3 regions of the Lysinibacillus telephonicus genome follow, and region 2 is predicted to be linked to each of the others. Evidence: a T-box and tRNA genes for the amino acid it is inferred to sense, from the RefSeq annotation. Region 2 holds a T-box; the other regions hold tRNA genes.
The links. The T-box of region 2 lies ahead of ileS (isoleucine--tRNA ligase). A T-box ahead of a tRNA ligase gene usually reads a tRNA of that ligase, here a tRNA-Ile.
Positions count from the first base shown of each region.

Region 1: it has a tRNA-Ile gene. The T-box ahead of ileS (isoleucine--tRNA ligase) is inferred to sense a tRNA for this amino acid. The anticodon was not compared.
Region 3: it has a tRNA-Ile gene. The T-box ahead of ileS (isoleucine--tRNA ligase) is inferred to sense a tRNA for this amino acid. The anticodon was not compared.

Region 1 covers NZ_CP155468.1:3,272,436-3,274,679, forward strand. Annotated here, with positions in the region: gene MKY04_RS15705 (TraR/DksA C4-type zinc finger protein) at 1-291, opposite strand, end outside; partial or broken gene MKY04_RS15710 (transposase) at 539-699, opposite strand; tRNA gene MKY04_RS15715 (tRNA-Glu) at 1,139-1,210, opposite strand; tRNA gene MKY04_RS15720 (tRNA-Ser) at 1,231-1,321, opposite strand; tRNA gene MKY04_RS15725 (tRNA-Asn) at 1,325-1,399, opposite strand; tRNA gene MKY04_RS15730 (tRNA-Ile) at 1,409-1,485, opposite strand; tRNA gene MKY04_RS15735 (tRNA-Gly) at 1,490-1,563, opposite strand; tRNA gene MKY04_RS15740 (tRNA-Phe) at 1,569-1,644, opposite strand; tRNA gene MKY04_RS15745 (tRNA-Asp) at 1,655-1,730, opposite strand; tRNA gene MKY04_RS15750 (tRNA-Met) at 1,734-1,810, opposite strand; tRNA gene MKY04_RS15755 (tRNA-Ser) at 1,847-1,939, opposite strand; tRNA gene MKY04_RS15760 (tRNA-Ile) at 1,955-2,031, opposite strand; tRNA gene MKY04_RS15765 (tRNA-Met) at 2,040-2,113, opposite strand; tRNA gene MKY04_RS15770 (tRNA-Ala) at 2,131-2,206, opposite strand; tRNA gene MKY04_RS15775 (tRNA-Pro) at 2,238-2,244, opposite strand, start outside.
Region 2 covers NZ_CP155468.1:1,379,066-1,381,309, reverse strand. Annotated here, with positions in the region: gene ileS (isoleucine--tRNA ligase) at 1-1,347, opposite strand, end outside; T-box leader at 1,465-1,704, opposite strand; gene MKY04_RS06540 (DivIVA domain-containing protein) at 1,909-2,244, opposite strand, start outside.
Region 3 covers NZ_CP155468.1:544,263-546,506, reverse strand. Annotated here, with positions in the region: gene MKY04_RS02630 (DEAD/DEAH box helicase) at 1-490, shown strand, start outside; tRNA gene MKY04_RS02625 (tRNA-Glu) at 879-950, opposite strand; tRNA gene MKY04_RS02620 (tRNA-Ser) at 964-1,054, opposite strand; tRNA gene MKY04_RS02615 (tRNA-Asn) at 1,058-1,132, opposite strand; tRNA gene MKY04_RS02610 (tRNA-Ile) at 1,142-1,218, opposite strand; tRNA gene MKY04_RS02605 (tRNA-Gly) at 1,223-1,296, opposite strand; tRNA gene MKY04_RS02600 (tRNA-Phe) at 1,301-1,376, opposite strand; tRNA gene MKY04_RS02595 (tRNA-Asp) at 1,385-1,460, opposite strand; tRNA gene MKY04_RS02590 (tRNA-Met) at 1,464-1,540, opposite strand; tRNA gene MKY04_RS02585 (tRNA-Ser) at 1,719-1,811, opposite strand; tRNA gene MKY04_RS02580 (tRNA-Ala) at 1,827-1,902, opposite strand; tRNA gene MKY04_RS02575 (tRNA-Gln) at 1,936-2,010, opposite strand; tRNA gene MKY04_RS02570 (tRNA-His) at 2,047-2,122, opposite strand; tRNA gene MKY04_RS02565 (tRNA-Trp) at 2,141-2,214, opposite strand.

The DNA.
Region 1 (2,244 bases), 1.9 Mb from region 2:
CTCTAGTCTTTCAAAAGATATTTCCTTATGACAAACCTTGCATTTACCATATGTCCCATCGTCAATTGCCTTTAATGCTGCTTCTATTTTATCTATACTTTCTTGTTTATAGTCATCCATTGCATATTCTGTTAGCTGGATAGTTAAATCAGAAGCATTGTCTCCTGGGTGATTATCATAATTCGATAATTCAGTTCGGTCTATATCATCATGTGTTTCTATTCCCTCTTTTAAGTCCTTTAATTCTTCTAATAATTGGTTTTTCAATTGTTCGATTTGTGATTGATTCATGTCATTTCCTCCTTCTACGTATCATTAATTTTTGCTTAAATTAGTTTTTTCAAACGTAGAAAAATTGAAAACTGCATAAATTCTGAAATACAGTAATATCAAAAAGCTAATTTAATTCTCTTTAGTGATGAAACGTATCATAATAGTTTATTAAAGAGGATTAAAAATCTTTTTAAATTTATATTTTGTACAAATTAAGTTTTTTAGACTCTTTGTCAATAGGCGGGGCTGACATCATTTCCCACCCCTATCCAATAACGTTTTCAATATTTTCATAGTGATGTGTTAATAGTAATTTTGCACGGAAACGCTTGAAACTTCTAAAAGCCAAAAGCGTTTCGTTTTATTACCTTAGTTAAACTCTTACACAAATCCATTTGAATAATTAAATACAAAGCTATTTATGATAAGACATGTATTAAAAACGGTCCATAGTAAATAATTCGGTAGATTAAACAATTTTACAATAAAAAAATCTCTAAATATATTTTACTAAAGTTGCTGTGGCAAAAGATTAAGATAGGAGTTAAGTGAAATATGAATTCTAACATAAATTTACCTGGACTTAAAGAAACAAAGAAATAAGAGAAGGACAATATATTATCTATTTTGATATCTTTGAAAAAACATTGTCGTCTTACATGGGGGAAAGAAACGCAGCGTGTTCATAATTATCGAATCCAAATAAGCATTTAAAAGTCATGGTGTGAAAAACTATATTTATTAAAAAACGCCGTTATATCTATACCCCATTGGTAATCAGGTATAGGGATACATCTTGCTTTTCTCTTATTCTTCAAAAAAAAAACACTCTCAAGATATTTAATATCTTGAGAGTGTTTTTTGATGACCCGTACGGGATTCGAACCCGTGTTACCGCCGTGAAAGGGCGGTGTCTTAACCACTTGACCAACGGGCCAAACGCACAAAAACTATGTATGGCGGAGAAGGAGGGATTTGAACCCTCGCGCCGGTTACCCGACCTACACCCTTAGCAGGGGCGCCTCTTCAGCCTCTTGAGTACTTCCCCATATGGCTCCGAAGGTAGGACTCGAACCTACGACCGATCGGTTAACAGCCGATTGCTCTACCACTGAGCTACTTCGGAATATTGTTATGGTGGGCCTAAATGGACTTGAACCATCGACCTCACGCTTATCAGGCGTGCGCTCTAACCAGCTGAGCTATAGGCCCCTATTGGAGCGGGTGATGGGAATCGAACCCACGACATCAGCTTGGAAGGCTGAGGTTTTACCATTAAACTACACCCGCGTTAATGGTGGGTCGAGACGGAATCGAACCGCCGACACTTTGAGCTTCAGTCAAATGCTCTACCAACTGAGCTATCGACCCATTTTAAAAATGGCGGTCCCGACCGGGATCGAACCGGCGATCTCCTGCGTGACAGGCAGGCATGTTAACCGCTACACCACGGGACCTTTTGGTTGCGGGGACAGGATTTGAACCTGTGACCTTCGGGTTATGAGCCCGACGAGCTACCGAACTGCTCCACCCCGCGATAATATAAATGATAGTAATTATTAGATTAAATAAATGGCGGAGGAAGAGGGATTCGAACCCCCGCGCGGTTTAACCCGCCTGTCGGTTTTCAAGACCGATCCCTTCAGCCGGACTTGGGTATTCCTCCGTTTTATTATTCTAATGGTGGACCTTGCAGGACTCGAACCTGCGACCGGACGGTTATGAGCCGTCTGCTCTAACCAACTGAGCTAAAGGTCCTTTAAAGATGGCGGCAGAGGGGATCGAACCCCCGACCTTACGGGTATGAACCGTACGCTCTAGCCAGCTGAGCTACGCCGCCGGGATCCTTATTATGGTTGGTGGAGCCTAGCGGGATCGAACCGCTGACCTCCTGCGTGCAAGGCAGGCGCTCTCCCAGCTGAGCTAAGGCCCCATAATTATTATTAAAAGTTCACTTTATTCTATGGTCGG
Region 2 (2,244 bases):
GTCACCACGGTCACGAATCATATTATAAAGACGTGTTTCACCCCATGCTGGAGTAAAAGCAGTACTGCTTACTGCATTTAATAACTCATCACGGAATGCTTCTACAGAACAGAACCATTGTGGTGTCGCACGATAAATTACCGGCTTCTTCGTACGCCAGTCATGTGGGTATGAGTGCGTGAAGAATGATAATTTTTCTAATGCACCAACCTCTTTTAATTTTTCAGTAATGACTTTATTTGCATCATCATAAAACAGACCTTCAAATCCAGGTGCTTCATGTGTATAGCATCCTTGGTCATTTAATGGACTTAAAATGTCTAAGCCATATCTTTTGCTAACTAAATAGTCATCTTCCCCGTGACCTGGAGCTGTGTGAACACACCCTGTACCTGCTTCTGTTGTAACATGGTCACCAAGCATGATTAAAGAATCACGATCATAGAATGGGTGTTTTGCAACAATATATTCTAGTTGCTCCCCTTTAACTTCTTGCAGAACTTCAGCGTTTTCCCATTCTAGTGTATTTGAAACCGTTTCTAATAAGTCTTTTGCAATAATATATTTATTATTATTTGCTGATACAACGATATAAGTAATTTCAGGGTTTACTGAAATACCTAGGTTTGCTGGCATAGTCCATGGAGTTGTCGTCCAAATGATAAATTTTGCATCCTCTGGTACAACGCCTTTTGAATCTTTAATTTCAAAACTTACATAAATCGAAGGTGATTTAATATCTTTATATTCAATCTCTGCTTCTGCCAAAGCTGACTCAGAAGACGGCGACCAGTAAACTGGTTTTAATCCTTTGTAAATATATCCTTTTTCCGCCATTTTACCGAACACTTCGATTTGGCGTGATTCAAACTCTGGTTTTAATGTAATATACGGATTTTTCCAATCTCCGCGGACACCTAAACGCATAAATTGAGTTTTTTGATTTTCAATTTGTTCATAGGCATATTTTTCACATAATTCACGGAACTCAGCTACTGTCATTTCTTTACGTTTAACACCTTTGTTTGCAAGTGCTTGCTCGATTGGCAGTCCATGAGTATCCCAACCAGGAATATAAGGTACATGATAGCCAGTCATTGAACGATGACGAGTAATCATGTCCTTTAATACTTTATTTAAAGCGTGGCCAATATGAATATCTCCATTGGCATATGGAGGTCCATCATGTAGAACATATTCTGGACGGCCCTTTGTACGCTCTAAAACTAGTGTATTAATGTCAATTTCATCCCATTTTTCTTGCATTTTTGGTTCATTTGCCGGCAAATTCCCGCGCATCGGGAAATCTGTTTTTGGCATTCGTAACGTATCTTTATACTCTACCATTTAAAATTCCTCCTTAATTGAATTATCTGTTTTTAAATGCGACTATATAGCTTTCTAAGAGGGAACATTGCGGTACTAAAAATAAGTATACTAAATAAAAAAAGTTCCTCATCCCAGTAAAGGGACGAGAAACTATAACTCGTGGTACCACCCTAATTTGCGGAGAAATTGCATACAAAATCCGCCTCTTAGACACTGTAACGCCGTGTGTACGAAATCACTTAATCAAATACCATGTATTTTTTCAGTGATTTAGCTCAGGAGTGATGTTCATTTTTGAAGCTTAGTCGAGCTTTCACCATCCTCGACTCGCTATTGATCACTTTCAAAAATTACTGTCTCCATCAACGCCAAATATTTATTATCAACTACGCCTTGGCGTAATTGCTTCCGGGTTTCTACTCGTGTATTCACGAGTCAACTCCTCTACGAAATCGCAAGACTCGCAGATGGCAATATTTCATTCATCTTATACTAAAATGAATATAAATTCTATACTCGTGTATCAGTATATGGAAATAGTGAAATTCAGTCAAGTAAATCGTTAACCATTAAAGATAATTATTTTATATCATCTGTTAATAATTCAAAATCGTCTTGATCCGTTCTTGCTTGGTTTTGAATTTCCGTTAATCCAATTTCATATTCCATTAAATGATCCCAGTCATCTGTATTTAGCAAGTCTAATTGAGCTTCTACCAGCATTTTAAAACGATTGCGGAATACTTTAGATTGCTTTTTTAATCCATCGATTTCAATCGTAATTTTCCGTGCTTTTGCAAGCGCTTCATTAATAATTCGATCAGCATTTTTTTCAGCTTCTTTAATAATTAATTTAGCTTCTTGCTGCGAATTGCGGCGTACTTCTTCTGCAGCTTCTTGTGCCACAACAATAGA
Region 3 (2,244 bases), 830 kb from region 2:
GTATAATAAAACACAGCCATTAACATTGTATGAGAAGTATTCAAGAAGAGACGTATGTAGACTTTTAAACTGGCCGCATGATGATTCATCCACAATTTATGGTTATCGTGCTAAATATAATACTTGTCCGATATTTGTTACATACCATAAAAAAGATAAAGTAGAATCTAGTCAGGCATATGGTGATGAATTTTTAGCACCCGAACTGTTTAGATGGTTTACACGAAATCGACTTAATCTTGATTCTAATGAAGTAAAAACTATACTTTCCTATAAAGAAAATGATATGGATATTCACTTATTCACTAAAAAAGATGATGGTGAAGGGACCGACTTCTACTATTTGGGCAAAGTGGATATTTTAAAGGATAGCGCTAAAAACGAAACAATGCCTGATGGTAAAGGAAACAACCTATCCGTTGTAACAATGAATTTAGTATTAGAGCAACCAGTGCAGTATGATATTTATCATTATTTGGTAGAGGAATAAAAAATGCCGAATTAACTTTTTCTTTTAAGTTAATTCGGCATAACAAAATTGTTATTTTAAATTTATTTTGGTAAGAACAAAGTTAATGGTTTATTCTTTGAAAAACGATATGAATCTTGCCCATAATTAGCATAGAAACTAATATACCATTCGTGCACCTTCACTTAGGGCAACAAGTTGAATCGCTATAAATTTTTAAAAAGTATAGATGCTGAGTGAACAAAAAAATAAAGATGATAAAATAAGGGGATTTCTACCTCCTATTGCAGATACACTAAAGCCCGATTCATAAGAATCGGGCTTTTTTGCCTAGCGACGTCCTACTCTTTAGAGGATCTCCCTAAGATACTTTCACTAGATTATTTATTTAATTACTACGATTTATTTATGACCCGTACGGGATTCGAACCCGTGTTACCGCCGTGAAAGGGCGGTGTCTTAACCACTTGACCAACGGGCCAAAACATTATGTATGGCGGAGAAGGAGGGATTTGAACCCTCGCGCCGGTTACCCGACCTACACCCTTAGCAGGGGCGCCTCTTCAGCCTCTTGAGTACTTCCCCATATGGCTCCGAAGGTAGGACTCGAACCTACGACCGATCGGTTAACAGCCGATTGCTCTACCACTGAGCTACTTCGGAATATTGTTATGGTGGGCCTAAATGGACTTGAACCATCGACCTCACGCTTATCAGGCGTGCGCTCTAACCAGCTGAGCTATAGGCCCCTATTGGAGCGGGTGATGGGAATCGAACCCACGACATCAGCTTGGAAGGCTGAGGTTTTACCATTAAACTACACCCGCTTAATGGTGGGTCGAGACGGAATCGAACCGCCGACACTTTGAGCTTCAGTCAAATGCTCTACCAACTGAGCTATCGACCCATTTTAAATGGCGGTCCCGACCGGGATCGAACCGGCGATCTCCTGCGTGACAGGCAGGCATGTTAACCGCTACACCACGGGACCTTTTGGTTGCGGGGACAGGATTTGAACCTGTGACCTTCGGGTTATGAGCCCGACGAGCTACCGAACTGCTCCACCCCGCGGTAATATTAGTTATCAGATATAAACTTTGTCATAACGCATTAAGTAAATCTCGAACCGTCCCGATTTCGATAAGCCATTCAAGATGTCTGCGAAATCGTTATGCTGAAGCATTTCTACGAAGCTTATTCGTTCGTGCTCCACCCCGCGATAATATTATAAAATCAAATTTAAAGAAAATGGCGGAGGAAGAGGGATTCGAACCCCCGCGCGGTTTAACCCGCCTGTCGGTTTTCAAGACCGATCCCTTCAGCCGGACTTGGGTATTCCTCCGTATTTACATTTCAATGGTGGAGCCTAGCGGGATCGAACCGCTGACCTCCTGCGTGCAAGGCAGGCGCTCTCCCAGCTGAGCTAAGGCCCCAGAGTTATCGATTTTGAACTACTTCCTCGAAAATGGCTGGGGTACCAGGATTCGAACCTGGGCATGACGGAATCAAAATCCGTTGCCTTACCGCTTGGCTATACCCCAAAAATATATCTTAAAAGTTCAGTCTTAAATTTTAAATGGGGCGGCTGATGGGAATCGAACCCACGAATGCCGGAACCACAATCCGGTGCGTTAACCACTTCGCCACAGCCGCCATCATGCTTAAAAATAATGGCAGGGGCAGTAGGAATCGAACCCACACCAAAGGTTTTGGAGACCTCTATTCTACCGTTGAACTATGCCCCTATTTAATTCGCTAAATTTAAACTATATACT